2 regions of the Bacillus sp. AK124 genome follow, and region 1 is predicted to be linked to the other one. Evidence: riboswitches for the same ligand, from Rfam matches in the RefSeq annotation. Region 1 holds a riboswitch; the other holds the start of a gene.

Region 1 (7,176 bases):
TTTATCGGAAAAGGAGAATAGGAAGGTTTGCTGTGAGCGATTTTTTGATGAAACAGATCATAACAGAAGAGGACAGCGGGGTTCTTTTGAAAGAATACGTCCAGCGACTGGGCATTTCAAAAAGGATGCTGACGGACATCAAATTCGGCGGCGGGGATCTTTTGGTAAACGGCGGGCATGTAACGGTCAGATACGTTCTTCAAAAAGGGGACGAGCTCGTCATACAGTTCCCTCCGGAAAAAATGAGCGAATCTTTGCGCCCGGAAGAAATTCCGCTTGATATTTTGTTCGAAGATGACCATGTCCTCGTATTAAATAAACAGCCATGCCTGTCGTCGATTCCCTCGCGCGAGCATCCATCAGGCAGCTTGGCGAACGGTCTGATTCATTATTACCAGCGGACGGGCGTCCGCGCGACCGTTCACCTGGTGAGCAGGCTTGACCGCGACACATCGGGTGTCATGCTTGTAGCCAAGCACCGCTTCGCCCACTCGCTTTTATCGGGACTGCAAAAAAAGGGAGCCGTCAAACGGCAATATCGGGCGGTCGTCCACGGTTTGATCGCAGAAGAGCAGGGAACGATCGATGCGCCAATCGGCAGAAAATCATCGAGCATCATCGAGCGTGCGGTGATCCCCGACGGGCAAAAAGCGGTGACGCATTTTTGGGTGAACAGGCGCTTCAGCGGTATGACGGATGTCTCCATCCGTCTGGAAACCGGGAGAACCCATCAGATCCGAGTTCACATGAGTCATATCGGATATCCTTTGTGCGGTGATACGCTGTACGGAGGAACCCGCGGCTTCATCAATCGGCAGGCGCTCCACAGTGAGACGCTGACGTTTTTTCATCCCTTCACAATGGAAGAGCTGACGTTTCAAGCGCCGGTTCCGCATGATATGAGTCAGTTGATAGAGAGCTGAATTAAGCTCTCTTTTTTTATGGCTCCATACGGAATCTTGACTCATCATAAGGCAATGAAGAGGGGACAGATTCGGTTGTCAGTTCGGGGTATCTGAAAGCGGTCAGCCTGTTGCCGAATACACAACCGGTATCGATATTGATCGTATGATGTATCATTCGCGGACGTTTGACAGGAGTGTGGCCGTACACCACCCACGGATCGCCTTTGTAATGAGCGGCCCAGTCCCGCCTGACCGGCCGTCCGTCAGGCAGCGTTTCTCCTGTAATATCTCCGTATAGCACAAACTGTTTTACTTTTCCGACAGGCTTTTTGCCGATGTCTTCCGCTTTGATGCCGGCATGTGCGACGACAAGTTCGCCGTTATGCAGGATCTCATAAAGCGGGGCGTTTTCATAAAGGCGCATGAAAAGGTCTCTGATATCCTTCTGTTTATGTTTCGGAAGGTTTCTGTATTCCGCCGCCGTCGTCTCCAGCCCGTGCTGCAGCTTCACCGGATTGCCTTTGAAAAAACGGTACAGCTTATTGCAGTGATTGCCGGGCACATATCGCACAGCTCCTTCTTCAACGGCCCGTCCTACAAATTCAACGACCTCCAGCGATTTTGGCCCTCTGTCTGTTAAATCCCCGAGAAAGACAAGTGTTCTGTTTTCCGGATGAACGGGAAACCCCGATGACAGCGAGTAACCGAGCTTTTCAATCAGCGCAATCATTTCGTCATAGCACCCGTGAATATCGCCGATTACATCATATTTCATGCGTTTTCTGCCTCCTGTCTGCGTATGTATATACATTGCCCAGTCCATATATAAATCAAGCTTCAGCGACTTTCACCGGAGAAAATCAGGCATATTACTTTTTTTTCTGAGCGAGCATTGTTAAAATCGATTTTTACACCTGTGAGAAAAGAGTTCAGACGGTTCTTTTCCCACATGAAAATGTCTAAAAAGATGTCCCTTTTATTTTTAAAAAAGGGAACGCTAATCATACCCGGAAACCGGTTTTAGAGGAGGTACCAGTTTATGGAGCACACATCTGTCTCATCTTTAGTTGTCGTACTGATTATCGCATTTTTAACGCCCATCCTGCTGCACCGTTTCAGGTTAAGCATACCGGTGGTTGTCGCTGAAATTATCATGGGTCTTATTATCGGAAAAAGCGGGTTCGATCTGGTCGCCCAGCACGATACATGGCTCGAAACTTTATCGATGCTCGGATTTATCTTTTTAATGTTTTTAAGCGGGCTTGAAATCGATTTTTCCGCATTTGAAAAAGGAAAGAAAAAGCAGCTGCTTCCAAGCGGAAAGGAAGCGCCGAATACATTTAAAACGGCTTCGGTCATCTTTATTGCCGTCTTTATTTTATCGCTCGGCCTTTCTTACAGCTTTGTCATGGCAGGATTTATTGACAACGCCTTTTTAATGACGCTGATCATTTCGACAATTTCGCTCGGGGTTGTCGTTCCGACGCTGAAAGAAGAGCGTCTCATGAAGACAAATATCGGCCAGATTATTTTGCTTGTCGCCGTCATTGCCGATCTTGTCACGATGATTCTGCTTGCAGTGTTCGCCTCAATCTACGGGGACGAAAACAGCAATATGTGGCTGCTGATGATCTTATTTGCCGCCGGCGTCGTTTTATACCTGTTCGGAAGGATATTTAAAAAGCGGCCTTTTGTCGAAGTGCTGTCAAAAGGAACGATCCAGATCGGCACAAGGGCGATATTTACGCTGATCATCGTACTTGTGGCGCTGTCCGAGTCGCTCGGTGCAGAAAACATACTTGGCGCGTTTTTGGCCGGGGTGCTTGTTTCGCTGCTTTCGCCGAACAAGGAGCTCGTTCAGCAGCTCGATTCATTCGGATACGGATTCCTCATCCCGATCTTCTTTGTGATGACAGGCGTCAAATTGGACATTTGGTCACTGTTTGGCAATCCGAAAATTTTAGTGATGATCCCGCTTCTGTTTGTGGCTCTGTTAATCAGCAAAGTCGTTCCGGTGCTGTTTTTGAAAAAGTGGTATGACATGAAAACCGTGCTGGCTTCCGGTTTTCTCCTGACTTCCACGCTTTCTTTGGTGATCGCGGCGACAACGATCGGCGAGCGCATCGGCGTGATTGACGCGCAGATGTCCGGCGCGCTGATTCTGGTCGCTGTCATTACATGCATCATCACACCGACCGGCTTTAAAAAATTAATGCCGAAAACGGAAAGCGAAAAAGAGAAAAAGACGATCACCTTTATCGGCGCAAATCAAATGACGCTGCCAGTCACGCTCGAACTTTCTCCGGAAGATTATCACGTCAGAATCCTGCATGTCCGGCAGGAAAAAAAGGAAGAAAATCTGGCGGACCCGGTGTTTGATGTTGAAGTTTTGCCTGATTATGAATACGAGACGCTTCAATCATTCGGCGTTTTCCAAACGGATATACTCGTCGTGGCCACTGGCAGCGAAGAGCGCAATACAGGGATCGCACTTTTTGCGAAGGAGCAGAAAGTCGCGAGAATTATCGCCAGCGCAGATTCTCCAGACGCCGAATCCAGACTGAAAGATAACGGAATTGATACATTCTCTATTCTGCTTTCTACAAAAACGCTGCTGCGCGCGCTTATCGAGGCGCCTGGCGTTATGAAACTCCTGACGAACCAGGATGCGTCGCTGTATCAGATCAATATGAGCAATGAGCGATTTGACGGTGTTCTGTTAAGGGAGTTTCCGTTTACGGGAGATGTTATCTTCGTCCGAATTTTCCGCGGGGTGGACAGCATCGTGCCCCACGGGGATACAAGGCTGCAATTGGGTGACAGGCTGATCGCCACCGGTTCGCGCGAATATATTGCGGAATTGAGAAAAACGCTTGGAGACTGATGCTTGACCATTTTGCAATTCGTGATAAGATAAAAGTATAAACTGAATGAACAAGAAATGTTTTCCACTAGGGGAGTCCTTGATAAGGGCTGAGATAAAAGTGTGACTTTTAGACCCTCATAACCTGAACAGGTTCAAACCTGCGTAGGGAAGTGGCACGGTATTTGAGTATGTATTTATGCAAATTCCAAACCACTTTCCTTGCGGGAAAGTGGTTTTTTTATGTTCAGAATCGAAGGAGGAGCCTCGAAATGAAGTTTTCAGAAGAATGCCGAAACAGCGCTGCAAAATGGTGGGAAGGCAGTTTTGTCCATCCGTTTATTCAAGGGATTGGAGACGGCACACTTCCGGTTGATCGATTTAAATACTATGTCATGCAGGATTCCTACTATTTGACCCACTTTGCCAAAGTCCAATCCTTTGGTGCGGCATATGCTCGCGATTTATATACGACAAGCCGGATGGCTGAACACGCGAAAGGCACATATGAAGCCGAGATGTCGCTCCATAGGAAATTCACCGATCTATTGGGAATCACAAAGGAAGAACTGGAGTCGTTTCAGCCGTCGCCGACAGCGTATGCGTACACATCGCATATGTACCGTTCTGTCGTGAGCGGCAGTTTTGCGGAAATACTGGCCGCTTTGCTTCCTTGCTATTGGCTCTATTATGACGTCGGTGAGACGTTAAAAACGTGCAGGCCTGACAGCGCGGTTTATCAGGAATGGATCGCGACATACGGAGGCGACTGGTTTAAAGAACTTGTGACAGAACAGATCAACCGCTTCGATGAGCTGGCTGAAAACGCCGATGAGAAAACGCGCGCGAAGATGAAGGAGAACTTCGTCATCTCCAGCTTCTACGAATACAGCTTCTGGGATATGGCCTACCAAAAAGAAAGCTGGTCAAAAAGCGGGGTGGATCAGCTTGCATCTGCACGCGATCACCGATGACAAGCACTCTGTGGAAGAGCTTGCTGCAAAAATCATCTCGATTCAAAATGCCGTTGACTTTATCCATATCAGGGAAAGATCAAAAAAAGTAAGTGAAATATCAAGTTTAATCGACCGCCTTGCCGAAGAAGGGGTTGATAAGCGGAAACTGATCATCAACGACAGGGTGGATATCGCTTTGTTTCATCACATTCACCGGGTTCAGCTGCCTTCACACGGCTTTTCCGTCAAAAGTGTGAGGAGCCGTTTTCCGCATTTGAAAATCGGAAAGTCCGTCCATTCGCCAGAAGAAGCGGTTCAGGCTGAAACTGAAGGTGCAGATTATGTGCTGTTCGGCCACATTTTTGAAACGGACTGTAAAAAGGGCCGGAAAGGAAGAGGAGCTCTCAGTCTGGCTGAAGTGAAGGCGGCTGTCCGCATTCCGGTCATTGCGATCGGGGGTATTACCGAACAACGACTGGCGGAAGTCAAAATGGCAGACGGCATCGCCGTGATGTCGGGGATCTTTTCTCATGACAGACCGGATGAGGCGGCCGCGCGGCTTGCCTGTCTCGCGAAGGGAGATTCATATGAGAAAGCGCTATGATACGATCGTGATCGGCGGAGGCATCATCGGGACATCCATCGCTTACCATCTTGCGAAAGCGGGGAAAAAAACGGCCGTGTTTGAAAGCGGAGAAGTCGGCAAAAAAGCGACGAGCGCGGCGGCGGGCATGCTCGGCGCCCATGCGGAATGCGATAAACCCGGTACCTTTTTCGAATTTGCCAGAGCCAGCCAAAAAGCCTATCAGCGGCTGACGGGCGAATTGAAAGACTTAAGCGGCATCGATATCAGAAAGCATGACGGAGGGATATTAAAGCTGGCATTTTCAGAAAGCGACCGCGAACACCTGATGCAAATGGCTGCACTGGATTCAGTGGAATGGCTTGAAGCCGCTGAAGTATATGAGCTGGAACCGCATGCCGGAAAAGGGATTCTCGGCGCTAATTTCATTCGGGACGACATCCATGTCGAACCGGCCGCAGTGTGCAGGGCATTTGCCAGGGGGGCCCGGATTCTCGGTGCCGAGGTCTTCGAGTTTACCCCCGTTTTATCGATCGAATCTGAAGCGGGGGCCGTCCGCGTCACTGCTGCTTCATGCACCGCGGAGGCGGAGCACGTTGTCATTGCAAGCGGTGTGTGGAGCGGTGCTTTCTTTAAACAGATCGGCATAGACAAAAGCTTTTATCCTGTCAAAGGGGAGTGCCTGTCTGTGTGGAATGACGGCATCCCTTTGACGAGGACGCTTTACCATGATCATTGCTACATCGTTCCGCGCCATAGCGGAAAGCTTGTCGTCGGCGCGACAATGAAGCCCGGGGATTGGAATGAACAGCCGGAACTTGGCGGAATCGAGGAGTTGATCCGAAAGGCCAAGTCGATGCTCCCTGACATTGAATCCATGAACATCGACCAATGCTGGGCCGGATTGCGCCCGGAAACAGGGGATGGCAATCCATATATCGGCAGACACCCTGAAAATGACCGGATATTGTTTGCTGCCGGACATTTCAGAAACGGCATCCTCCTGGCACCTGCAACCGGTGAGATGATAGCTGACATGATCCTCGGCAATCCGGTCAAAACAGAGTGGGCCGAGGCGTTTAAAGCGGAGCGAAAGGAGGCTGTGCACAGGTGAACATTCAGCTCAACGGCCGGAAAATAGAGTGGAGAGATGACGGCGGCACGATTTACGATTTGCTCGCATCCTACAGTTTGGAAAATCGTGTTGTCGTTGTTGAAAGAAACAGGCAGATTATCGGAAAAGACCAATATCAAACAGTCAAACTGGAAGAACACGATGTCATCGAAATCGTTCATTTTGTCGGAGGGGGATAAACCGTTATGTTAAAAATCGCAGATCGTCAATTCTCATCAAGATTATTGCTCGGCACAGGGAAGTATCCGTCATTTGAAATTCAAAAAGAGGCTGTCAGTGCATCTGAATCGGAGATCCTGACCTTTGCCGTCAGACGGATGAATATTTTTGAAGAGTCTCAGCCTAATTTTTTGGAGCAGCTTGATTTAAGCCGTTATACGCTTTTGCCGAATACGGCCGGAGCAAAAACGGCTGAGGAAGCCGTCCGGATCGCCAAGCTTGCTAAAGCGAGCGGTCTTTGCGACATGATCAAAGTCGAAGTGATCGGCTGTGACCGTTCGCTTCTGCCTGACCCGGTAGAAACGCTGAAGGCGTCAGAAGCCTTGCTTGAAGAAGGCTTCATTGTGCTGCCGTATACATCGGACGATGTCGTCCTTGCGAGAAAGCTTGAAGAGCTCGGCGTACACGCCATTATGCCCGGGGCCTCTCCAATCGGTTCGGGACAGGGAATCGTCAATCCGCTTAACCTGTCGTTCATCATTGAACAGGCTAAGGTTCCCGTAATCGTGGATGCC
Region 2 (7,176 bases), 1.5 Mb from region 1:
AAAAAAGGCGAGTAAGCAAACTGTTTTATAACAATGCATGTAAAGGGGTAGGGAGACATGAAAACAGAGGAGAAGAGAACTCAGATAACCGGATCGATGAATCCGCAGTATGAAGAGATTTTGACAAAAGAAGCGCTGGAGTTTATCGGACGTCTTGAACGACATTTCGGGGGAAGAAGACGGGAATTGCTGCATTTGCGAACGATCAGGCAGGCTGAAATTGATCAAGGGAAGAATCCCGGTTTTTTGGCGGAAACGAAGCACATCCGCGAGGCGGACTGGACGGTCGCGCCGCTCCCCCGGGATTTGGAGGACCGCAGGGTTGAAATCACTGGCCCGGTCGACAGAAAAATGGTCATCAATGCTTTAAATTCAGGAGCCAAAGTCTTTATGGCCGACTTTGAAGATGCGAACTCGCCGACTTGGAAAAACTGCATTGAAGGCCAGGTTAATTTGCGGGACGCGGTTCGCGGGACGATTTCTTTTACGAATGAACAGGGCAAACGCTATGAGCTGAAAGAAAATCCCGCCGTCATCATTGTAAGACCGAGGGGATGGCACTTGGAAGAGAAGCATGTGCTGATCGGCGGCAAGCCCGTGTCAGCAAGCCTGTTCGATTTTGGCCTTTATTTTTTCCATAACGCAAAAGAGCTGATCAAAAAAGGAAGCGGCCCTTATTTCTACCTTCCAAAAATCGAAAACCATCTGGAAGCAAGGCTGTGGAACGACGTATTTGTTTATGCGCAAAACGATTTGCGCATTCCGCAGGGCACGATTAAAGCGACGGTTCTCATTGAAACGATCCTGGCGGCTTTTGAAATGGATGAAATCCTCTATGAATTGAAGGAGCATTCAGCCGGACTTAACTGCGGCAGGTGGGATTATATTTTCAGCTTTATTAAGAAATTCAGGAACAGGGAAGAAGTCATTCTTCCAGACCGCTCAGCCGTGACGATGACGGTTCCAAACATGAGAGCGTACTCCCTCTTGGCGATTCAAACGTGTCATAAACGCAATGTCCATGCGATCGGGGGAATGGCGGCGCAAATTCCCGCTAAAGACAAACCTGAGATCAATGAAGCCGCATTTGCCAAAATCCGCGAAGATAAGGAACGTGAAGTAAAAGACGGACATGACGGAACATGGATCGCGCATCCCGGCATGATTCAAACGGCGCTCGATGTATTCAATCAGCATATGCCGTCGGCGAACCAGATTCATAGAAAGCGGGAAGACGTAAAGGTCGAGGAAAAAGACTTGCTGGAAGTACCGCAAGGCCGGATTACAGAAGCAGGCGTCCGTACCAATATCAGCGCCGGCATCCGCTATTTAGCTTCATGGCTGTCGGGCAGAGGCGCCGCTCCGATCGACCACTTAATGGAGGACGCAGCAACGGCGGAGATTTCCAGAGCCCAGCTTTGGCAATGGATTCGCCATCCGAAAGGGGTTCTTGACGATGGCCGGAAAGTCAACGCCGAAATGGTCAAGATGATGAAAGAGGAAGAAATGCAGAAAATCTTCGAAGAAGCCGGCATAGAACATTTTCGGAGCGGCCGGTTCGAAGAGGCCGGACAGTTATTTGAACAGCTGATTTTGGATGATGAATTCGCGGAATTTCTAACGATACCCGCTTATGAAAAAATATGATGGGGGAATGTGCGATGCTGAAAGAAAAACAACTCGCAGAAAGCTGGGAGCATGAAGAACGCTGGAAAGGGATCACAAGGCCGTATCAGGCGGCTGACGTTATTCGGCTGAGAGGCACGCTTGAGATTGAATACACGATTGCAAGGCGCGGCGCCGAAAAGCTGTGGAAGCTTCTCCACACAGAGGACTTCGTGCCGGCGCTGGGCGCTTTGACCGGAAATCAAGCCATGCAGCAAGTAAAAGCCGGATTGAAAGCGATTTATTTAAGCGGTTGGCAGGTGGCGGCCGATGCCAATTTGTCAGGGAGCATGTATCCTGACCAAAGCCTTTATCCGGCAAACAGCGTGCCGGAAGTCGTCAAAAAAATCAACCGTACGCTGCAGCGCGCCGATCAAATTCACCATATGGAAGGAAAAGAAGACATCGATTGGTTTGCTCCGATTGTGGCCGACGCTGAAGCGGGCTTCGGCGGACAGCTGAATGTGTTCGAGCTGATGAAAGGTATGATTGAAGCCGGCGCCGCGGGAGTTCACTTTGAAGACCAGTTGTCGTCTGAGAAAAAGTGCGGGCATTTGGGCGGGAAAGTGCTGCTTCCGACGCAAACGGCGGTGCGTAATTTGATTGCCGCGCGCCTCGCCGCAGACGTGATGGGAGTCCCGACCATTCTTATTGCCCGTACGGACGCGAATGCGGCCGACCTGATCACAAGCGACGTCGATTCATATGATGCGCCGTTTTTGACGGGAGAGCGAACAGCGGAAGGGTTCTTCAAAACAAAGCCGGGTCTTGATCAGGCGATTGCGAGAGGTTTGGCGTATGCGCCGTATGCCGATTTGATCTGGTGTGAAACGTCTGAGCCGAATATTGAAGAAGCCCACCGGTTTGCACAGGCGATCCATGAAAAATTCCCGGGCAAACTGCTCGCCTACAACTGCTCCCCTTCGTTCAACTGGAAGGCCAAACTGGATGACAACACCATCTTGAACTTCCAGAAACAGCTCAGTGAAATGGGCTATAAATTTCAATTTGTCACACTGGCAGGCTTCCACGCCTTAAACCACGGCATGTTTGAATTGGCCCGTCAATATAAGCACCGCGGAATGGCGGCGTATTCTGATCTGCAGCAGGCCGAGTTTGCCAGCGAAGTCCACGGCTATACGGCGACAAGGCATCAGCGCGAAGTCGGAACGAGCTACTTTGATGAAGTCGCCCAGGTTGTGACAGGCGGGACTTCATCAACCACTGCACTGAAGGGATCGACTGAAGCGGAACAATTTCAATCCTAAAAACGTAAAAAGCCGCCCGTCATTGGGCGGCTTGCTTGTTGTCTATCAAGTTAGCAATTGACATCATTGGAAGGGGCGGTAAAAGGGTTTTCCCTAATAACAGTCAGTGTCTGATGATTCTTGTTGTTTCTTTTGGCCGGCCGGTTGTCTTTGCTGAAAGAATAGAACAAATACACAGCCATTGTCAAAATCAAGATAAACATCATCATAAATATCCCCTCCAAATTTTTTTGTCTTCACTATATTAGACGAACAAGCCCGCAAAAGGTTTCAGAAAATTAACATTTTTCCATAAATATTTTTACCCGCTGCATCTTCTGTATGAAACCCGGCGGTTTTATACAAGAATAAAACTGAAAAACTCAGGTTGACATCATAATCATTGATGTGTAGAGTAAAAGTTAATGTAATAGGAAGTCCACTAGGGGAGCCGTAAGCCGGCTGAGACAAGTAGCGATCTTGGACCCTTTGAACCTGATCTAGTTCATACTAGCGTAGGGAAGTGGAGCCGGTGTCTTTATGATTTCATCATACAAAGGCCGCTCCATTTTGGGGCGGCTTTTTTGCGTATAAAGCGGCTCGCTCCCCCCTGTGCCTTCCTTATAAAACCGATTGCTGAGGAGGCTATCTACATGAGTTTTTCTGCAGAACTTCGCCGCGAGGCAGACCCTATTTTTGAAGCCATTTTTGAGCATCCGTTTGTATTGGGACTGGCGTCCGGCAAGCTGAAAAAGGAGCAGCTTATTCATTATGTGAAGCAAGATTACGAGTATTTGAACGCTTTTATTCAAATCTACGGAATTGCAATTTCCAAGTGTCAAAACCGGAAAGACATGGAGATGTTTCATGAGCAGATTTCATTTGTATTAAACAGCGAAGTGCACCCGCACAACAACCTGTGCCGGGCCGCGGGGGTGGAGTATGAATCTCTGCAGGGCTATCCGCTTGCGCCTTCTGCCCATCATTATATCCGCCATATGCTGACGGCGGCGCACGAAGGCACGCTGGGAGAGATATTAGCCGTCTTGCTGCCTTGTCCGTGGACATATTGGGAGATCGGAAAAAAACTGATGATGGACGTTCAGCCTGACCCGTCGCATCCATTTTATGACTGGATCTGTTTTTACGGAGACCGAACCGATTCAATCACGACGAAGTTTTGCGCCCGCCTGGATGAATGGGCCGAAACAGCGGGCAAGGCTGAAAAAGAAAAAATGAAGGAGCTTTTTTTGCAAAGTTGTCAGCTTGAATACGGCTTTTGGGAGATGGCTTATACAGTTGAAGATTGGCCTGTGGAAATGGAGGCGGTGAGACGATGAATTGGAACATGAAAGAAGTCGTGATGGCAGTGATCTTGTCCGTTGCATGCGGCGTCATTTACTTAGGATGGTCCACCTTGTGGATCCCTGTTTCAGCTATTGTCGGGCCTGTCGGAGCGAACTTTATGTTCGGCATTTGGGTGATCGCCAGCCCGATTGTCGCTTATATCATCCGTAAACCGGGTGCGGCGCTGATTGCCGAGACGGCAGCTGCGGCGGTCGAACTGCTGACCGGAAGCCACTTTGGACTGTCAGCATTATTAATCGGTGTGTTCCAGGGAGCCGGTGCGGAAATCGCTTTTGCGATCTTTCGCTATAAGCGTTACAACTTGTTTACCCTTATGCTTTCCGGTGCGCTTGCCGCGGTCGGAAGCATGACATACAGCCTGATGGCGAACGGTTTTGCCTACTATACGACGCAAACGCTGATCATGACGCTTATCATCCAAATCATCAGCGGCATTGTACTCGGCGGCTGGCTGGCAAAAGCCGTTGTCGAAGCGCTTGCGAAAACGGGCGTCCTGAATCAGTATGAGATCATGAAGGAACAGCGGAAGAAGGATGATGCCGATGCGTTCATTTCTCGGATGCAGTAACCTTTCCGTCCTGTCGATTGGGCAGGGAGAGAAAGTGCTGATACTCGGTCCGAGCGGAAGCGGCAAATCGACACTGTTGTCCGTGCTTTCCGGCATCATTCCTGAACATGTCGAAGCTGAGGTCAGCGGAGAGGTCAATCGCAGAAAGAGCGCCGGCGTTATGTTTCAGGATCCGGATTCGCAGTTCTGCATGCTTCATGTTGATGAGGAAATCGCTTTTAGCCTAGAAAACCGGTCTGTCTCCCCAAAAGATATGGACGGCATCATCTCGGAGCTGATGGAGCAAGTCGGATTAAAGATAGATAAGAAAACGCCGATCGAAACCTTGTCAGGCGGTATGAAGCAGAGACTGGCATTAGCGTGCCTGCTCGCTCTGGAGCCTGAAGTGCTGTTTTTTGACGAGCCGACGGCGCAGCTGGACCCGGCCAGCCGGAAAGACATCTTTGCCTTGCTTCGTAACGTTTCACGAAAAAGCGGACAGACGATGGTGTTCGTCGAACACGTGCTGGACGGCTGTATCGAGTGGATGGACCGCGTCATTCTTTTCAATGGAAAGGGACAGATCATCGCTGACGGAAAGCCGGAAGAAATCGTGAAACATTTTCAGCCGGAGATGAAAGCGGCGGGCATCTGGCAGCCGAAACTGTACCCTGCGGTATGGGAAGATGTCATCACACAAGATGATCATCCGCTCGCCGTCAAGCTCTCTTCTACATTGAAAATGAAAGAGGAGGAGGCGAAAAACAGGCCTACAGCTGACAGAGACATATTGATCCGCGCAGACGACGCGGCGATCGGCTATCGGAAAAAGATCGTTGCCGACGGCATCACCCTTGAGATTCCAAGGGGAGAATGGATTTCGGTCATCGGCGAGAACGGGAGCGGAAAGAGTACGTTTTTAAAAAGTCTGATCAGGCTTGAAGCCGTCAAAAAAGGGCGCCTTTATCTTGAGGATCGGGAGCTGAAGAAATGGTCCGACCGTACGCTCTATGAGAAGGCCGGCTTTGTTTTTCAAAATCCCGAGCTTCAATTTATTCGGGACACGGTGTTTGACGAGATCGCGTTCGGGGCGAGGCAGCGGGGATGGCCGGAGGACCGGGTCGAAAAGAAAACGGCTGAATTGCTGCGGGAATTCGGACTTGACGCTCATCAAAAAGCGCACCCCTTTACATTAAGCCTCGGGCAGAAACGGCGTTTAAGCGTTGCGACAATGCTTTTGTTTGACCAGGATCTGCTGCTGCTTGACGAGCCGACATTCGGTCAGGACGAAAGGACGGCGCAAGAATTAATCAAGCGGTTAAAGGAACGGCAGGAACGGGGAACGACGATTGTGATGGTGACGCACGACATGGACATCGTAGATGAGCATTCCGGCCGTGTCATCGTGTTTCATCAAGGGAAAGCGGCATTTCAAGGAACGCCGTATCGATTATTTTCTGATCAAGGCCTCGTCCGCCGCTTTTCATTGATACCGCCGCTTCATTACCGGTTCATGCATGAAAGAAAGGAGAGGGTTCCCGTATGAAAAGCAATGGTTCACTTCTTTCGGCATTGAACCCGAGCGCCAAGCTCTTTTCCCACCTCCTGGTCATGTGCTTGCTCATGTTTGTTTCAAATCCGAAACCGACTCTATTCATTTGGCTGTTTGCGGTTGCCATCGGAATTTTTTTCGGGGGATGGACTTTGTCTTATTTAAGTAAGCGGCTGTTGCCTTATCTCGTCTTTTTTATTCTCGTCTTTTGGATGATGGCCGCTTTTGGAAAAGGCGAGGAAACGATTTGGGAATGGGCCTGGTTCCGCGTCACCGAGGAAAGCGTCGGCAATGGGCTGACAATCGCGCTCCGGATGCTCGGGTTTGTCACATACGGTCTTTTGTTTACATCAACAACCGATTTGACGCAGTTTATTATGAGCCTGGTTCATCAATGCAGGCTGTCGCCTAAATGGGCTTATGGCTTGCTGGCCGGCTTCCGTTTTGTCCCGCTTTTTCAGTCTGAGCTTTCGCAAATGAAGGCGGCGCACAAAATCAGGGGCTATAAGCAAAAAACAGCTGGAAGGCGTTTATTCGCTATGCGCTGCCTTTGTTTTCGCAAGGCATCCGCAAGTCGGAAAGAATCGCCGTTGCCATGGAAGCGAGAGGGTTTACCGGTGCAAAAGACCGCACCTACTATCAAACAGCGCGGCTTTCCGGAAAAGACTTCGTTTATTTTGCGGGTCTGGCGTCAGTCACAGCGGGAATTTTGCTCATTTTTTAAGAGGGTTTTTTACAGGGCCGCACTGCGGCTCTTTTTTTATAAATCGGGCATTCTGTAAAATGTAAATATTTCG

Evidence for each region. A riboswitch is a leader RNA that binds a small molecule or an ion and turns the genes downstream of it on or off. The one in region 1 is predicted to bind thiamine pyrophosphate.
Region 2: another riboswitch for thiamine pyrophosphate. It lies ahead of tenA (thiaminase II); the one in region 1 lies ahead of tenA (thiaminase II).

What each region holds. Positions count from the first base shown of each region.
Region 1 is NZ_CP096378.1:2,981,243-2,988,418, reverse strand. Features, by position in the region: gene M1E06_RS15090 (NAD kinase) at 1-21, shown strand, start outside; gene M1E06_RS15085 (RluA family pseudouridine synthase) at 48-923, shown strand; gene prpE (bis(5'-nucleosyl)-tetraphosphatase PrpE) at 940-1,680, opposite strand; gene M1E06_RS15075 (monovalent cation:proton antiporter family protein) at 1,945-3,789, shown strand; TPP riboswitch at 3,849-3,957, shown strand; gene tenA (thiaminase II) at 4,041-4,742, shown strand; gene tenI (thiazole tautomerase TenI) at 4,717-5,328, shown strand; gene thiO (glycine oxidase ThiO) at 5,312-6,421, shown strand; gene thiS (sulfur carrier protein ThiS) at 6,418-6,621, shown strand; gene M1E06_RS15050 (thiazole synthase) at 6,628-7,176, shown strand, end outside.
Region 2 is NZ_CP096378.1:166,061-173,236, forward strand. Features, by position in the region: gene yhfH (protein YhfH) at 1-15, shown strand, start outside; gene aceB (malate synthase A) at 58-1,647, shown strand; gene aceA (isocitrate lyase) at 1,662-2,933, shown strand; gene M1E06_RS00810 (hypothetical protein) at 2,984-3,142, opposite strand; TPP riboswitch at 3,347-3,451, shown strand; gene tenA (thiaminase II) at 3,566-4,252, shown strand; gene M1E06_RS00820 (ECF transporter S component) at 4,249-4,848, shown strand; gene M1E06_RS00825 (ABC transporter ATP-binding protein) at 4,823-6,373, shown strand; partial or broken gene M1E06_RS00830 (energy-coupling factor transporter transmembrane component T family protein) at 6,370-7,103, shown strand.